DNA from 2 places in the Kitasatospora sp. NPDC059462 genome. Region 1 is predicted to be linked to the other one. Evidence: riboswitches for the same ligand, from Rfam matches in the RefSeq annotation. Region 1 holds a riboswitch; the other holds the start of a gene.
What was found. Region 1 has a riboswitch for thiamine pyrophosphate ahead of ACFXAM_RS32820 (purine-cytosine permease family protein). Riboswitches for the same ligand answer to the same signal wherever they lie in the genome.

Region 1 (4,401 bases):
GCCGGTCTTCCAGGCGCCGAAGTCGTGCGCCTCCAGCTCCGCCAGCGTCATCGCGGAGACCGTGCCCCGGCCGTCCGAGACCCGCCCGATCCGCCGGTCGTGCACGCAGACCAGGTGCCCGTCGGCGGTCACCCGCACGTCGCACTCCAGGGCGTCCGCCCCCTCGTCGAGCGCCCGGCGGTAGGCGGCGAGGGTGTGCTCGGGCAGGGCGAACGAGGAACCGCGGTGGGCGATCACCTGGACGGGCGGCGTGGTGCGGGTCGTCGTGGGCGAGACATCGGGGCTGGTCACGCCCTACACGATAGGCCGCGGACATGACGAGGAGGCGAAGACCGCCCCAACCCGGGGGGCCGTCTTCGCCTCCGTGCCGGTGGCCCGGCGGGCGTCAGCGCGCGGCGGCGGCCCGGCCCCGGGTGAGCGGGGTGAGCGCCCAGGTGGCCAGGGCCGGCACCAGGAAGCCGAACAGCGAGGCCGAGGTCCACTCCTGCGGCGTGAAGTGCAGCGCCTCCTGCACGGACGTCCAGAGGTCCGTCCACCAGCCGGCCACCGCGGTCGGCGCGATCAGCTGGTAGGTGGCGAAGCCCAGCGCCCACGGCAGCAGCATCAGCCAGCGGGACGGCGCGTCGGCGGAGAGGTCCCAGCCGCGCCGCCCGGCGCCGAGGAAGTAGTCCACCGCCAGCACCGCGAACATCGGGACGAAGACCGAGCCGATCAGCCCCAGGAAGGCGTAGTACGAGTCGGTGAACTCGGTGATCTGCAGCGCGAGCACGGTGATCAGCACGCCGGTCGCGCCGGTCAGCACCCGGCGGTCGGCCTTCGGCAGCAGGTTGTGGATCGACATCGCGGTCGAGTACACGTTGGCGAAGGACTGGTCGGTCTCGCGCAGCACCAGCACCAGCAGGAACAGCCAGCCGGCCCAGACGCCCAGGAAGGAGTCGAAGATCCGCTCCGGGTCCCCGTCCGCCTGCAGCAGCGCCATCAGCCCGAGCACGTAGCACCAGACCTGCGCCACCGTGTAGCCGGAGAAGCTGCCCCAGAACGCCGAGCGCGGGGTGCGCGAGTGCCGGGTGTAGTCGGCGGCGAGCGGCACGAAGGAGATCGACACCGCGATCATCGCGTCCGTCGCCGGCAGGAAGCCGTGCCAGTTGCCCGCGCCCGGGTCCGGGACGCCGTTGCGGCCGAGCTGGACGGTGAAGTACACCATCGCGACGGCCACCGCGGCCGCGACGAAGCGGCGCAGCACCGCGATCGCGCCGAGCGGCCAGATGGTCAGCGCGGTGGTCAGCGCGCCGGCCAGCACGACGAAGGCCCAGCGGTAGCCCTCGGTGCCGGTGACGGTCTGCGCGCCGAGCGCGATCGTCAGCAGCTCGTAGACGCCCCAGCCGATGCACTGGACGATGTTGAGCACCGTCGGCACGTAGGACAGCCGGGTGCCGAACAGGCCGCGCAGGTTCGCCATGGCGGGTGCGCCGGTGCGCGCGCCGATCAGCGCGGCCACGCCGAGCATCGCGGTGCCGACCACGGTGCCGGTCACGATCGCGGTGACGGCGGCGGCCAGCGACAGCTCGCTGCCCTTGGCGCCGAGCACGGTCGCGGCGGTGGTGAAGCCGATCAGCGAGACGCCGAGGTTCATCCAGAGCGCGAAGTGGTCGCGGAAGCCCAGCGTGCGGGGCGGTTCGGTGTCCAGCACCAGCGGCGCCTCGGCCCGGGCCGGGGGCTCCAGGACGGCGGTGGCCGACGCGGCGGCGCCGCCCGGGGAACCGGGGGCGGTGCCCGCGGCGTCCCGGGAGGGGGGGACGCCCGGGGACGAGGGCGCGCCGGAGGACGAGGATGGCGAAGCAGGCGGCATGGCCGATATCTCCCTACGCCGGCATTACCCGGACAGGTTCCGGCGGTCTGCGCCCCCTCGACGGCCGTCCACGGGGTCCGTGGCGTACGGTCGACCGGCGCACTCTCAGCCTGGTGGGTCCAAGCTCCCGCGTGTCAGTTCGGAGCGACAGGCTAGTCGGCGCGGGGGAGAACGCCAAGGCGGTGGGTTCGTGCGCGGCGCTGCGCCGGCCGTCGGGACCGGCTAAGGATTCTTATGAGTTCTTCAGAAGGGTCCTTACGGCAATCGAATCGGGTGTGCGAAAAACTATGGTTGTTGGTCCTGTCAGCTATGGAGGTCGTCCGTGAGCACCGAGCGCGAGGTTGGGTCCACCGGGCCGCAGGGGGAGCAGCCCTCCGTCGGCCAGGGGGTGGCGGGTTCCGCTTCTGACGGTCCGGCGCAGCAGCCTGCGGCCGGTCCCGCCCCCGCAACGACGCCCGCGGCCGACCAGCCGTCCCAGCCGGCCGAGGGGGGCTCCGGCGGGTTCACGCCCACGCTGGCGTTCGGCAAGCTCCCGGCCCCGGAGCCGGCCGACGCCCCCGAGCCCGCGGCCCCGGCCGCCGAGGCCGGTTACCTCGACGCCCCGCCGCCGGTCCTGCCGCCCGCCGCGCCCGCGGCCCCGGCCCCGGCCGCACCGGCCGCCGCCCCGTACGGCGGCAACCCGTACGCCACCCCGGCCCCGGGCACCCCGGTGCCCCCGGCGCTCGTCGCGCACGACCCGTACGCCGCGCCGGGCGCCCCGCAGGGCCCGGGCGCGACCGGCCAGCACCACCACCCGTTCGGCGCCGGCCAGCCGCTCGGCGGCTGGGGCGCCCCGCACGACATCACCCCCGGCGCCCCCGGTGCGCCCGGCGGTCCCGGCGGGCCGCTCGGTTACCCGGGCGAGTACCCCGGCGCGCCCGTCCCCGGCGGCCCGCGCAAGAAGCGCGGCGGCCTGATCGCCCTGGTCGCGGCCGTCGCCCTGGTGGCCGGCGTGGCCGGCGGCGCGGTCGGCGTGGCCGTCGCGGACCGCGACGGTTCCACCGTCAGCGCCAAGAACGACCGCAGCTCCACCACGGTCCAGGCCAACAACACCCAGAAGAACGAGCCCGCCCCGGGCTCGGTCGCCGGCATCGCCCAGAAGGCGCTGCCCAGCGTCGTCACCATCAAGGCCCAGGGCAACGGCGAGTCCGGCACCGGTACCGGCTTCGTCTTCGACACCGAGGGCCACATCCTCACCAACAACCACGTGGTCGCCCCGGCCTCCGCGGGCGGCAAACTGACCGTCAAGTTCGCCGACGGCTCCTCCTACAACGCCTCCGTGCTGGGCCGCGCCGAGGGCTACGACGTGGCCGTCATCAAGCTCGACAGCCCGCCCAAGGGCAAGCTGACGCCGCTTCCGCTGGCCGACTCCGACAAGGTCAACGTCGGCGACTCCACCATCGCCATCGGTGCCCCGTACGGCCTGGAGTCCACCGTCACCACCGGCATCATCAGCGCCAAGGACCGCCCGGTCGCCTCCGGCGACGAGACCGGCGCGCAGGCCTCCTACATGAACGCGCTGCAGACCGACGCCTCGATCAACCCCGGCAACTCGGGCGGTCCGCTGCTGGACTCCGGCGGCGGCGTGATCGGCATCAACTCGGCGATCCAGTCCAACACCTCCAGCAACGGCCGGGCCGGCTCCATCGGCCTGGGCTTCGCGATCCCGATCAACCAGGCCAAGTGGGTGGCCGACACCCTGATCAAGACCGGCAAGCCGGTCTACGCCAAGCTCGACGTCCTGCGCAACGACGACTACAAGGGCGACGGCGCGCAGATCCAGACCCGCGACGTCCAGGGCCAGCCGGCCGTCACCCCCGGCGGCGCCGCCGACCAGGCGGGCCTCAAGCCCGGCGACGTCATCACCAAGCTCGGCGGCAGCCCGATCGAGAACGGTCCCGCCCTGGTCAGCAAGATCTGGACGCACAAGCCCGGCGAGACCGTCGACGTCGAGTACACCCGCAACGGCCAGACCGCCACCACCAAGGTCACCCTCGGCACCCGCGTCGGGGACAACTGACCCCGGCCCGCCCCGGAAACCCTGTGCACCGAACCCCGCCGGACCCGTTAGGCTGACCTCCGCCTGGAGAGCTGCCCGAGCGGCCTAAGGGAACAGTCTTGAAAACTGTCGTGCGGTGACCCCGTACCGTGGGTTCGAATCCCACGCTCTCCGCCGGTAGGAGAAGAACCACCTGCTCAAGGCGGGTGCCGACCTGAGGTCGGCACCCGCCTTCGTGCGTTCGGCCGGGTTCACCTGAACGGGGGGTTTGGGGGTGGGGCGTCCTCGTGCGGGGGTGCGGGGTCCGTCTACCCGGGCGTAGGGGGCGAACTGCCCTGGGCCCGGCAAGGAGAGACGGATGGCCTGGTACCCCGGTGCGGAGAAGATGGAGCTCCAACCCGAGTCGGACGAGCAGCCGGCGATCACGCCGACGCAGGTGATCTTCCACAGTGTGGCGGCGCCGTGGACGCCGCGGCGGATGTACGAGTACTGGCGGGACTCCACCAACCTGGAG
Region 2 (4,401 bases), on a different contig from region 1:
CTCGGTGCCGGACACCCGGAGCGCCTGCTCCAGGACCTCCAGGCTGGGGGCGCCGCCGGTGCCCATGATCAGCCGGGAGGAGAAGGACGTCCCGGCGATGGTGAGAAGGTCGTCGGCCATCGGTCAGCCCCCCTGGACGGCGGTGAGGATCTCGATCCGGTCGCCCGCCGACAGCGGCGTGCGCGGCCATTCGGCACGCGGCACCACGGCCTCGTTCAGCGCGGCGGCGACGCCGGAGTGCGCCTGGCTGAGGGTGGCGACCACCTCGGCGAGGGTGGTCGAGGCGGGCACCTCGCGGGGCTCGCCGTTGACGCTCAGGGGGATGTCGCTCGTGCGGGGGCTCATGCCGGGACCTTCGTGAATCGGGTGGGGGAGAACGGGAGGGCGAGCTCCGGCAGGGTGCCGGTGGCCAGGTACTCGGCCAGCACGTCGCCGGTGACGGGCGTCAGCAGGACGCCGTTGCGGTAGTGGCCGGTGGCGGCGACCAGCCCGGGCAGCGCGGTCGGGCCGAGCAGCGGCGCGTTGTCCGGCGAGCCGGGCCGCAGCCCGGCGCCGGTCTCCACCAGCGGCAGCTCGGTGATGCCGGGGACCAGCTCGTGCGCGTCGCGCAGCAGCTCGTACACCCCGCCGGCGGTCACCGTGGTGTCGTGGCCCTGCTCCTCGGTGGTCGCGCCGACCACCAGCTCGCCGTTCTCGCGCGGCACCAGGTAGAGGTGGCCGCCGCGGACGACGGCGCGCACGTTGCGGGAGAGGAACGGCCGGTACGCCTCGGGCACCCGCAGCCGCAGCACCTGGCCCTTGACCGGGCGGATGGCCGGCAGCACGCCCGGGGGCAGGCCCGGCAGCAGATGGCTGCGCGAGCCGGCCGCGAGCACGACCCGGTCGGCGGTGACGCTCTCCCCGGTGGCCAGCCGGGCGCCGGTCGCCCGGTCGTGCTCGACCAGCAGCTCGGCGGCCTCGGTGCGGTGCACCACCACGCCGGTGCGCCCGCACGCGTGCAGCAGGGCCTCGGCCAGCCGGCGGCCGTCGACCTGGTGGTCGTCGGTGACGTGCAGGCCGCCGCGCACGCCGGGGGCGAGCATCGGCTCCAGCCGGCGGGCCTCGCGACCGGTGAGCCACTGCGAGTCCAGGCCCAGCCGCTGGTGGAAGGCGTGCAGCTCGCGCAGCTCGGCGCGGTCGTCGGAATCCAGGGCGACGGCCAGGGTGCCGCACCGGCGGTAGCCGGTGTCCGTGCCGCCGCTCGCCTCGGTGAGTTCGGCGGCGAAGGCCGCGTACCGCTCGTTGGAGGCCATCCCGAGGCGCAGCAGCGGCTCCGCGCCGTACTGGAGTTCGGTGACCGGGGCGAGCATGCCCGCCGCGACCTGGGCGGCGCCGTGGCCCGGCCGGGGGTCGACCACGACGACGCGCAGTCCGCGCTGGGCCGCCCGCCAGGCGACGACGAGTCCGATGATCCCACCGCCGATGACCAGCACCTCGGCGTGGGCGCCCCGTCCCAGGCGTGTCAAAGCTGTTCTCCCTTCGCCGGAATGACCCGGATCAGGTTCGGACGGTCGCAGGCCGTGCCAGCCCGCCTCTCAGCCCGGTGCGCCGGGCTCCCGTGATGGTGCCCCCACCTTAACTCCGGGCGGCGTCGCCCCTGAAGGCGCCCGCGAAGGGGGCGGCCCGGACGGGCCCCGGGACCCGTCCTCGGGCCCCCGCCTGCCGGGCGGCGCGCCGCCGGCCCTGCGGCCGGGAGGTGCCCCCCGCCTCCGCCTCGGGACGCACGCACCCGGACGCCGCCCGGCCCGCCCTCCGGGCGGACGACGACGGGGGTGTGAGGACGAGCCCTGGGTCCGGAGAGCTCGGACCGGGCTCAGTACAGTGACGGCGTGGCTGAGCTGAGCGGAACGGGACAGACGGATCGGGTGGTCGTGGTCGGCGCCGGGCTGGCCGGGGCGCAGTGCGCCGCGGTGCTGCGGCGCGACGGCTTCCAGGGGCGGATCACGCTGGTCGGCGAGGAGCCGCACGCGCCGTACGACCGGCCGCCGCTCTCCAAGGACGTCCTGCTCGGCAAGGCCGACAGCACCGCCCTGGACCTCGACTTCGCCGGGCTCGACGTCGAACTGCTGACCGGCCGCCGGGCCACCGGCCTCACCCCCGGCGGCCCCGGCGGCGCGGGCGTGCTGCACACCGACGCCGGGGACGAGCCGTACGCCGCGCTGGTGATCGCCACCGGCGCCGAGCCGCGCGCCCTGCCCGGCGCCGAGCGCGCCCACCTGCTGCACACCCTGGACGACGCGCTCGCGCTGCGCGCCCTGCTCCGCCCCGGCCTGCGCCTGGTGCTGGTCGGCGCGGGCTGGATCGGCGCCGAGGTGGCCACCGCCGCCCGGACGGCCGGCTGCGAGGTGACCGTCGTCGAGGCCGGCCCGGCGCCCGTCCCCGGCGCGCTGCCCGCGGAGGTCGGCCGGGCGATGGCCGCCTGGTACGCCGAGGCCGGGGTGGACCTGCGCTGCGGCACCGGCGTCGCCGCCGTCGAGCCGGGCGCGGTGCTGCTCGCCGACGGCTCGCACCTGCCCGCCGACGAGGTGGTGGTCGGCATCGGCGCCCGCCCGGCCACCGGCTGGCTGTCCGGCACCGGGGTCGCCCTGGACGCGGCCGGCGCCGTCCTGGTCGACGAGCGGCTGCGCACCACCGTGCCCGGCGTCCTCGCGGCCGGCGACTGCGTCAGCTACCCCTCGGCGCGCTCCGGCACCCGGCTCACCGTCCAGCACTGGGACCACGCGCTGCAGTCCGGCGAGGCGGTCGCCGCCACCCTGCTCGGCGCGGACGCGCCGCCGTACGACCCGGTGCAGTACTTCTGGTCCGAGCAGTTCGGGCGGATGGTCCAGTACGCCGGGCGGCACGGCGCGGACGACGAACTGCTGTGGCGCGGTTCGCCGCAGGACCCGGACTGGTCGGTGCTGTGGCTGCGCGACGGCGTCCTGCGGGCGCTGCTCGCGGTGGACCGGCCGCGCGACCTCACCCAGGGCCGTCGGCTGGTCGAGCGCGGAGCCGTGCTCGACCCGGCCCGCGCCGCCGATCCGGCGGTCCCGCTGAAGGCGGCCCTGGCCGCCGGGTAGCGCGGGGCGGCGGACCCGTTGGTGCGCGGCGGGCCGCCGAGGTGGCAGTCTGGTGCTTGTGAGTGAGATCGAAGCCAAGATTGAAGCCCTGGTCCCCGCGTGGCTGTACCTCCCCGACATCTCCGAGAAGTGGGGTGTGGTGGTCACCGAGGTCCGCAACATGGTCAAGAAGGGTGACCTGATCGCCGTCCGGCGCGGCCCCAACAAGTCGCTGCAGGTCCCGGCGGCGTTCATCGACGAGACCGGCCCGGTCAAGCACCTGGTCGGCACGCTGACGGTGCTGCGCGACAGCGGGTTCAGCGACGAGGAGGCCCTTGTGTGGATGTTCACCGAGGACCCGTCGCTGCCCGGCACCCCCGTCCAGGCGCTCTGGGAGAACCGGGCCACCGAGGTCAAGCGCCGCGCCCAGGCGATGGCGCTGTGACCGACCCGGCCGCGACCGACCGCCGCGCCCGGCTCGCCGGCGCCCGGCTCTACCTGTGCACCGACGCCCGGCGCGAGCGCGGCGACCTCGCCGAGTTCCTGGACGCCGCGCTGGCGGGCGGCGTGGACATCGTCCAGCTCCGGGACAAGGGCCTGGAGGCCCGGCAGGAGCTGGCGGCGCTGGAGGTCTTCGCCGACGCCTGCCGCCGCCACGGCAAGCTGCTCGCCGTCAACGACCGCGCCGACGTCGCCCACGCGGCCGGCCCGGACGTGCTGCACCTCGGGCAGGACGACCTGCCGGTGCCCGCCGCCCGGGCGATCATCGGCGAGGACGTGCTGATCGGACGGTCCTGCCACGCGGAGTCCGAGGTGGACGCGGCCGCCGCCGAGCCCGGCGTCGACTACTTCTGCACCGGGCCGGTCTGGCCGACCCCGACCAAGCCGGGCCGCCCCGCGCCGGGCCTCGGCCTGGTCGAGTACGCGGCGAAGCTGGGGACCGCGCGGCCGTGGTTCGCCATCGGCGGCATCGACCTCGGCAACCTGGACGAGGTGCTGGCCGCCGGCGCCCGCCGGGTGGTGGTGGTGCGGGCCATCACCGCCGCGGAGGACCCGGGGGCCGCGGCCGCCGAGTTCGCCCGCCGGCTGCGCGAGGTCTGACCGGCGGGGCCGCCGCCGTCCGTTCCGTACGCGCTGCCCCGGGGGCGCCCGGCGCCCTTCCCGGCTGCGTGTCAGGACCTGCCGGTACCTGCCGGTATCTGTCAGTACCTGCCGGAACCTGTCAGTACTTGCGGACGGTGGCGGCCTCGGCCAGCGCCAGCAGCGTCGTGCGGGCCGCCGGGTCCGCCAGCGGGGCCGCCTCCAGCGCGGCCAGCGCCTGGCG

Region 2: another riboswitch for thiamine pyrophosphate. It lies ahead of thiO (glycine oxidase ThiO); the one in region 1 lies ahead of ACFXAM_RS32820 (purine-cytosine permease family protein).

The regions. Positions count from the first base shown of each region.
Region 1 is NZ_JBHYUU010000199.1:1,914-6,314, reverse strand. It holds gene ACFXAM_RS32825 (glycerophosphodiester phosphodiesterase family protein) at 1-291, opposite strand, end outside; gene ACFXAM_RS32820 (purine-cytosine permease family protein) at 386-1,849, opposite strand; TPP riboswitch at 1,842-1,990, opposite strand; gene ACFXAM_RS32815 (trypsin-like peptidase domain-containing protein) at 2,172-3,908, shown strand; tRNA gene ACFXAM_RS32810 (tRNA-Ser) at 3,974-4,061, shown strand; gene ACFXAM_RS32805 (peptidoglycan-binding protein) at 4,246-4,401, shown strand, end outside.
Region 2 is NZ_JBHYUU010000002.1:101,669-106,069, reverse strand. It holds gene ACFXAM_RS01205 (thiazole synthase) at 1-120, opposite strand, end outside; gene thiS (sulfur carrier protein ThiS) at 124-345, opposite strand; gene thiO (glycine oxidase ThiO) at 342-1,505, opposite strand; TPP riboswitch at 1,497-1,609, opposite strand; gene ACFXAM_RS01190 (NAD(P)/FAD-dependent oxidoreductase) at 1,869-3,098, shown strand; gene ACFXAM_RS01185 (Rv2175c family DNA-binding protein) at 3,157-3,522, shown strand; gene thiE (thiamine phosphate synthase) at 3,519-4,178, shown strand; gene ACFXAM_RS01175 (polyprenyl synthetase family protein) at 4,300-4,401, opposite strand, start outside.